Regions from separate parts of the Aliirhizobium sp. YIM B11859 genome, predicted to be linked through region 1. Evidence: riboswitches for the same ligand, from Rfam matches in the RefSeq annotation. Region 1 holds a riboswitch; each other region holds the start of a gene.
What was found. Region 1 has a riboswitch for cobalamin ahead of bluB (5,6-dimethylbenzimidazole synthase). Riboswitches for the same ligand answer to the same signal wherever they lie in the genome.

Region 1 (2,259 bases):
CGGGATAAGGCAAGCCTCCCGCATGCTGAGCATGACATTGTTGATCTGCCATCAATACGATGCGACAGGTGAAACATGATTTCCGTCAAGGTTCGGACACTGACATCGCTGCTGATTGCCTGTTCGGTATTGCCGCAGGCGGCATTTTCGCGTGATGTCGAAATATGTGCCAATCTCTACAGGCGCCTCAACAGCACACCGCAGATCATCGGCACCAGCAGCAATATCCGCCGCTACGCGCAGGATCTCAGCGCCATGAATGCGGATATCCGCCAATTGCGCATCGACATGCGCCGTCAGGGCTGCGGCGGCAGCGTCGTGACGCTGGGCGAGAATGCCAATGGCGATGAATGCGACCGCATGCAGGAAACGCTGCAGCGGATCGAGGATGAGCGGGCGGGCCTGGCCGAACAACGCAATAACAGCCGCTCGCTTCTACAGCCATCCGAGGAGCGGGTAGCGATTCTGTCGGCGATCCGCGCCAATAGCTGCACACCGACCGATCTCGATACGCAGACGGAGCTTGAGGACAAGGAACGCGTCAAGATCCGCGGCATAGCACTGCCCGGCCCTGACGAACCGCAGACCGGCGCAGGCTTCTATGAGGCATCTCCGCGCGCTCCGCAAAGCGATACCGCCAATTCCAGTATCACCCATATCGGCAGTCCCCGCCCGGTGACGGCGCAGAAGGAAGCGCCGGTCCAGTTTCCGCCGGACCGTCCCTACGATCCGGACAGGAAGGTGCGGGCAATCGGGCCGCAATTTTTCCCGGACGAGAATATCGATCTCGCCAATCCCAAATCGAGCGGCCCGCAGCAACAGCAGTAATTATTTGACGCCCCAGCCGTCCTGATAGACCAGGTCTTCAAGAGGCAGGCGCTGGCGCCATCCCTTGAGCGCCAGTTCGGGTTCCTGGTAGAGCGCATCCACATAACCGAGGCAGAGCCAGGCGACGATTTCAACGCGCTCCGGGATGCCCAGAAGCGCCCGCATGTCCCCGTCGCGAAAAATACTGACCCAGCCGACGCCGATGCCTTCCGCCCGCGCGGCCAGCCAGAGGTTCTGGATGGCGCAGACGGTGGAATAGCTGTCCATGCGCGCATTATGGGTGCGTCCGAGCACGACCGGCCCTGCCCGGTCAGGATCGCAGGTGACGCAGATCGATAACGGGGCCTTGCGGATGCCTTCGAGCTTCAGGCTCCGGTAAGTGCTGCGTTTCTCCTCGGGAAACATTGCCTCGGCCTCGTCATTGGCCGTCGAAAACGCTTCCCAGGCCGCCTGCCTGACCTTTTCGTCACGGACAAGAATGAAATTCCACGGCTGCATGAAACCGACAGAAGGCGCCGCATGGGCTGCGTCCAGAACGCGCCGAAGCGTGTCGTCGTCTATCGGATCGGCGAGGAACTGGTCGCGCACGTCACGCCGCGTTTCTATGGCGCGGTAAACGGCGGCACGCTCGCCTGCGGAAAATGGTCCGGCCGCAACAAGGCCGTCGCCCGGAGGATCGGGCAGCAATTCAGGTCGCATCGTTTTTCCCCAACAATGCCTGGAGCCCACATGTCGCCGGATGAGGCGATCACGACAAGCCCCGCAACCTGTCCGCCGTCCGCGCGGATCGGTCCATCACGCCAGGCCGGTCTTCTGACTTGGCTTCATCCGACCATCGCAGCCTTCCCGGAAGTAATCCAGTGGCCAGGGTTTGCCCCTGATGCGATGACCATCCGCCTCACAGCGTTGGGCACGTGCCGGAATTGCGCCGGCTTCCCGATTCTCCCGTCACAGACGGGCACCTGACGGGCCTGTTATGCTGGCTGGACCGGATTGGCGCAAGCCCGTTCACGTCGAAGGTGAATACCGGACATAGGCGAATTCGTCGCCATCGGGCGACCAGTTCGGCGAGTTCATCGTGCCCTGCCCGCCGAAAAGCTCAAACAGGGTTTCGACATTGCCGCCATTCATGTCCATCAGCCGGACCCGCACGTCAAGGTCGCGCGGATGATCGAAGACATCGCCGTCATAGGAGACGAAAACCACCTTGTCACCCTTCGGTGACGGATGCGGAAACCAGTCGCCATAGATGCTGTCGGTCATGCGTTGCGCCTCACCGCCTAAAGACGGTGCGCGCCAGATCTGCATCTGTCCGGTTCGGCTGGAATTGAAGTAGATCCACTTGCCGTCCGGGGAATAATCCGGACCGTCATTGCGGCCCTCCCCGAAGGTCAGCCGCATCTCCTCGCCGCCATCGATGCCGATCGTATA
Region 2 (2,259 bases), on a different contig from region 1:
GCCGATATGGGAGATCTTGACGTCGTCCGAGAGCGAACGCAGGACCGCCGGGCGGCCGTTCATCGTGTAGCTTTCGGCATCTTCGATCAGCGGCATACGGGCAACGCGGAACTGGCCGTCCGACGACATGTTGAACGTGCTCGGAAGGCCGGCGGCCTCGCAGCGGCTCCAGTGTTCGGAGATGAACGGGTCATCGCCGGCACCCTGCACGCCGGTAGCGGTCGGAGCTTCCGGATAGGTGCGGCACAGTTCCGGATGGTTGCCGGCGCAGTGGTAGCACTCGCGGTTGTTCTCCCAGACGAGCTTCCAGTTGCCCTTCTCGATAATGGTATTCTTGGCGGCAACCTTGGTCTCGGACAGGCGATGCGGCGCCATATAGGGCTCGACGGTGGCGCGGACCGGCGCAAAATCCGGTGCGTCCTGGGCAAGGCAGACGAAGATGTAACCGGCGACGACCTGGCAATGGACGGGCTTGAGACCAAACTGCTTCTTGTCGAAATTCTCGCCCATGTGACGAGCCGACATCAGCGAACCGTCATGCTGGTAGGTCCACTGGTGATAGGGACAGACGAGACGCGTCGCCGAGCCGGTGTCCTTGGTGCAGACGCGGTGGCCGCGATGGCGACAGGTATTGTGATAGGCGCGGATATCGCCTTCGCGGGTACGGATGACGAGAACCGGATAATCGCCGATCTGCAGAGTGACATACATGCCCGACTTCTCGATCTCGCAATCGTGGCCGACGAACAGCCAGTCGCGATACCAGATCATCTCGAGATCGACCTTGTAATAATCCGGGTCGATATAGAAAGGCTGTTCAAGGCTGAAACCTTCGCGGCGGTTCTTCAGCTGCCGCAGAACCTGATTGTGAACGTCCATTTGCTTCCTCGTTATCAAGCAAGCGATCGGGCATGGACAAGTCGGCGGCACGATGCAGCCAATTCCCGTCCCGTCGCCCTCCGCGACCGGTCTTCATCAAGCTCAGGCTGGTTTCCGGGCTGAGGAGTTGTCCCCCGAGTTTCCCTCGAGGAACTGCATGGCACCTTCCCGGGCGGCCGTTCGGCTCTGTCCCAGTGGCGTTAAGCCATGCCTTGAACTCCACCACCGTTGCGGGGGCAGCGCCGGATAGATCTCGTCGACCCGCCGGCTTCCCAATTTTCCGCCTCCCCTAGCGAGGCAGCACCTTGAGCTTTGTCATATTTAAGCGTGAGGCCGGCCTGTCGCATAGACGACATTGCGACATCGGAGACTGCATTGGCGACGACGCCCGAGATCGCTGCGGCGGTTGGGCGGTATCGCCAGCTTGCGACAAGCAAGACACTGTTAAGGTCTTGCTAATAGTATTCCGCAAAATCAATCGGAAGAACCACGAATATGCCAGGACCGCTCCGGTATTACGAGGTCAACAGACAGAGGCCGCTCATCTCGGCGCCGAGCGGGGGCAATGCCCATTCCGAATTCCTCCGCACGGGCAGAATTCCGCGCTCCCGCCCGATGTGGGTTCCGAGCGAACGCCGCTATCTGAGCTACGAGGAAGTCGCCGAAAAGACCGGCAAGAAGCTCGAAGCCGCAGGCGAGACGACACACAAGCGTCTCAACAGCTTTCACCAGTCGATCCACCTGCCGAAGATCATCTTCCATCGCACGCTCGAGGGAAGCCCGCATCTCGGTTATTGCCATGTCACCGCAGCGCGCACCTTCTTTTCGCGTGACGCGATGGTCACATGGTCATTCTACATCGCCAATTTTTCCTCGGAGATCGGTGGGGAAGAAGTGTTTTTCGCCCGTATCAACCCGCGCAACTCGCGCATGTATTTCGCCGTCGCCGTTGAGGGCGAAGCGGGAGAGCAGGCAAGGATCGACCGCAGCTGGCGCAAGAACGGACTGCTGTTCCAGACCAATGATCCGCAGGAAGCGATGCGCAATGTGCTGATGCTCGGCGCGCCGGATGCCGCCATCCGCGAAATCATCAAAAGGCTTTGAAGCGAGCCCGCTCCGCTGTATTGACGGCGTCATGAAAGCCGAAATCATAGATACGGCCAAGGAGCCTAGGCGCGCGATCCGCGAGGGAAGCCGCGTGCTCGGCGAAGGTCTTCCCATCGCCATTCCGACCGAAACGGTCTACGGGCTCGCCGCCGACGCGACGCGGGCGGATGCCATATCGCGGATCTACGAGACCAAGGGGCGGCCACGCTTCAATCCGCTGATCAGCCATGTCTGCGATATCGAAATGGCCGAGCGTTATGCCGTGTTCGATCC
Region 3 (2,259 bases), on a different contig from region 1:
GGTTCACGCGCGATCCTACCGCCTGTACCTGCAGGCGCATCGGCTTGTTCGCGACGTCGATGAAGCCCTTTATGCGCAGCACGTTTTCGGCTTCCGCCGTAGCGGAGATGCGGGCGGCCAATGCGTCCGGATCGGTCACCGCTGCCAAGTCAATGACGAAGCTGTCGAAATCGTCGTGGTCGTGGTCCAGTTCGTCATCATGGTGGGTCTTGCGATTTTCGATATCGTCCTCGACGGCAAGGCCAAGGCCGATCAGCACGCTCGGATCGACCGCACCATTGGCGGACGGCACGATCTTCACCGCCCGCGGCAGATGCGCCTGGACGCGGCCTTTGGCGGCGGCAAGCGATGCCTGGTCGAGAAGGTCGGTCTTGGTCAGCACGATCATGTCGGCGCAGGCGACCTGATCCTCGAAGACTTCCTCGATCGGATCGTCGTGGTCTATCGAGTCATCCTGCTGGCGCTGTGCCTCGAGCGCATGATGGTCATCGGCGACACGGCCTTCGGCCAGCGCCACGCCATCGACCACGGCGATCACGCCATCCACCGTCACGCGCGCCTTGACGGCCGGCCACTGGAAGGCCTGGACCAGCGGCTTGGGCAGTGCAAGGCCGGAGGTTTCGATCAGGATATGATCGACGGGCGGCTGAAGCGCCAGAATCTGGTTGATCGCGGGAACGAAATCGTCGGCTACGGTGCAGCATATGCAGCCATTGGCCAGTTCGATGATGTTGTCTTCCGGGCAGCTCTCTATGCCGCAGCCCTTCAGCACTTCACCATCGATGCCGACATCGCCGAATTCGTTGACGATGATCGCCAGACGCTTGCCGTCGAGTTTCTCGATCAGGTTGCGGATCAGCGTGGTCTTTCCGGCGCCAAGAAAGCCGGTGACGACGGTGCAGGGGACTCGATCGAAGTTTACGCTCATGAAGGCATGTCCTCGTGATGATGGAATGGGGGAATGCGGGCCGTCATGCCCTTGCCGCGCAGGCACATGGGACGGCCGCGAAGAGGAAGAAAACCGCGTTCGTCCTCGGCCAGCATCATGGCGCCGGTGACGATATCGTCGACATTGTCGGTCGAGAGATGGCCGAAGACATAGGACCAGCCGCTGCGATGGCTGAAGGCGGCGCTCGGGCTCTTGTCGCAATTGGCAAGGCAAGTGACGGGCTTGACGGCGAGCGGCTTGCCGTCGGCGGCGCGGCGCAGCGCCTCGATCAGGCCGATGCCGGGGCGGGCCTCACTGTCACTTGCCTCACGGCAATTGGTGCAGACGAAAATCGTCACATCGACGTCGCCGCAAGCCGCGTCGGACACGCCTTTTCTGTCATCACTTGTCATCAGGCCGCACTACCGCCAGGTCTTCAACAATCGGGGTGCGCGGCAGGAGGACGAGCCATCCTGCAGTGAAAGCAAAGCTTCATCCGGAGCACCCCGCCCGGAAAAGCATGATTGTCGAACGGCAGGTCTCCTGGCTCGCGGGTCGTCGCCATCCGCCTGCCTTCCCAGATGGATCCGTGGCGGGATCTCTCCAGTGGCGTCTCTGGCCGGATGGCTCGCCGCCTACAGTTGCGGGGGCAGCCGCGGCATTGAGCCTGGAGTTTCCCAAGGCTCGCACCGCATTCTCTCTTAGCCCCTCCCGTTGCCGGCAAGGGACCGTTGTTCCGTCAAGTAAGCGCTGTTGCGGTAAACTGTCAATGTCGCAAAGACGATTGCCCGATCAGAGGAATTGTCTATAGTGAAATCGTCTTTGGTGCCCGAAAGGGTTTATCGAAGGGAATGCGGTGCGACGGTTTTTCTGTCAAACCCGCGGCTGCCCCCGCAACTGTAGGCGGAAAGTCTCTACCCAAAACGGCTATATGGCCGTCAAGCCACTGGAGAAATCCGGGAAGGCGGGTGAAGGCATTCGATCCGCGAGCCAGGAGACCTGCCGGAGATATCGGATAAATTGAACAGTCCTCGGGTGGAGGGCAGAAAGAAAAGTCCATGGTTACGAATTCCGCTGCAACTGCAGTCAGCGTCTCCACTTCCAAAGTCATTCCTCTCGGCCTGTCGGCTATTCTCGGCCTTTTCATGGTCGGTTTCGTCGGTTTCTCGCATCTGGAAGTCGTGCATAACGCCGCCCACGATACGCGCCATTCACTGGCATTTCCCTGCCACTGAGATCGCTGGTCACCTAGAGGAATTCCCATATGTCGCTGTTTCGTAACATCGTCTTCACGGCGGTGATCGCCGGTCTTTTGGCTGGTCTCCTGTTGA

Region 2: it holds a riboswitch for cobalamin, as region 1 does, so the genes downstream of both, AC2GXZ_RS08110 (aromatic ring-hydroxylating oxygenase subunit alpha) here and bluB (5,6-dimethylbenzimidazole synthase) in region 1, are expected to answer to the same signal.
Region 3: it holds a riboswitch for cobalamin, as region 1 does, so the genes downstream of both, AC2GXZ_RS26670 (DUF1636 family protein) here and bluB (5,6-dimethylbenzimidazole synthase) in region 1, are expected to answer to the same signal.

Annotation. Positions count from the first base shown of each region.
Region 1 is NZ_JBXHAY010000003.1:506,340-508,598, reverse strand. It holds gene AC2GXZ_RS14710 (hypothetical protein) at 76-828, shown strand; gene bluB (5,6-dimethylbenzimidazole synthase) at 829-1,515, opposite strand; cobalamin riboswitch at 1,615-1,809, opposite strand; gene AC2GXZ_RS14700 (TolB family protein) at 1,837-2,259, opposite strand, start outside.
Region 2 is NZ_JBXHAY010000002.1:377,380-379,638, forward strand. It holds gene AC2GXZ_RS08110 (aromatic ring-hydroxylating oxygenase subunit alpha) at 1-879, opposite strand, end outside; cobalamin riboswitch at 968-1,203, opposite strand; gene AC2GXZ_RS08115 (DUF6656 family protein) at 1,375-1,983, shown strand; gene AC2GXZ_RS08120 (L-threonylcarbamoyladenylate synthase) at 2,015-2,259, shown strand, end outside.
Region 3 is NZ_JBXHAY010000009.1:29,071-31,329, reverse strand. It holds gene cobW (cobalamin biosynthesis protein CobW) at 1-928, opposite strand, end outside; gene AC2GXZ_RS26670 (DUF1636 family protein) at 925-1,317, opposite strand; cobalamin riboswitch at 1,445-1,676, opposite strand; cobalamin riboswitch at 1,735-1,949, shown strand; gene AC2GXZ_RS26665 (CbtB domain-containing protein) at 1,987-2,163, shown strand; gene AC2GXZ_RS26660 (CbtA family protein) at 2,193-2,259, shown strand, end outside.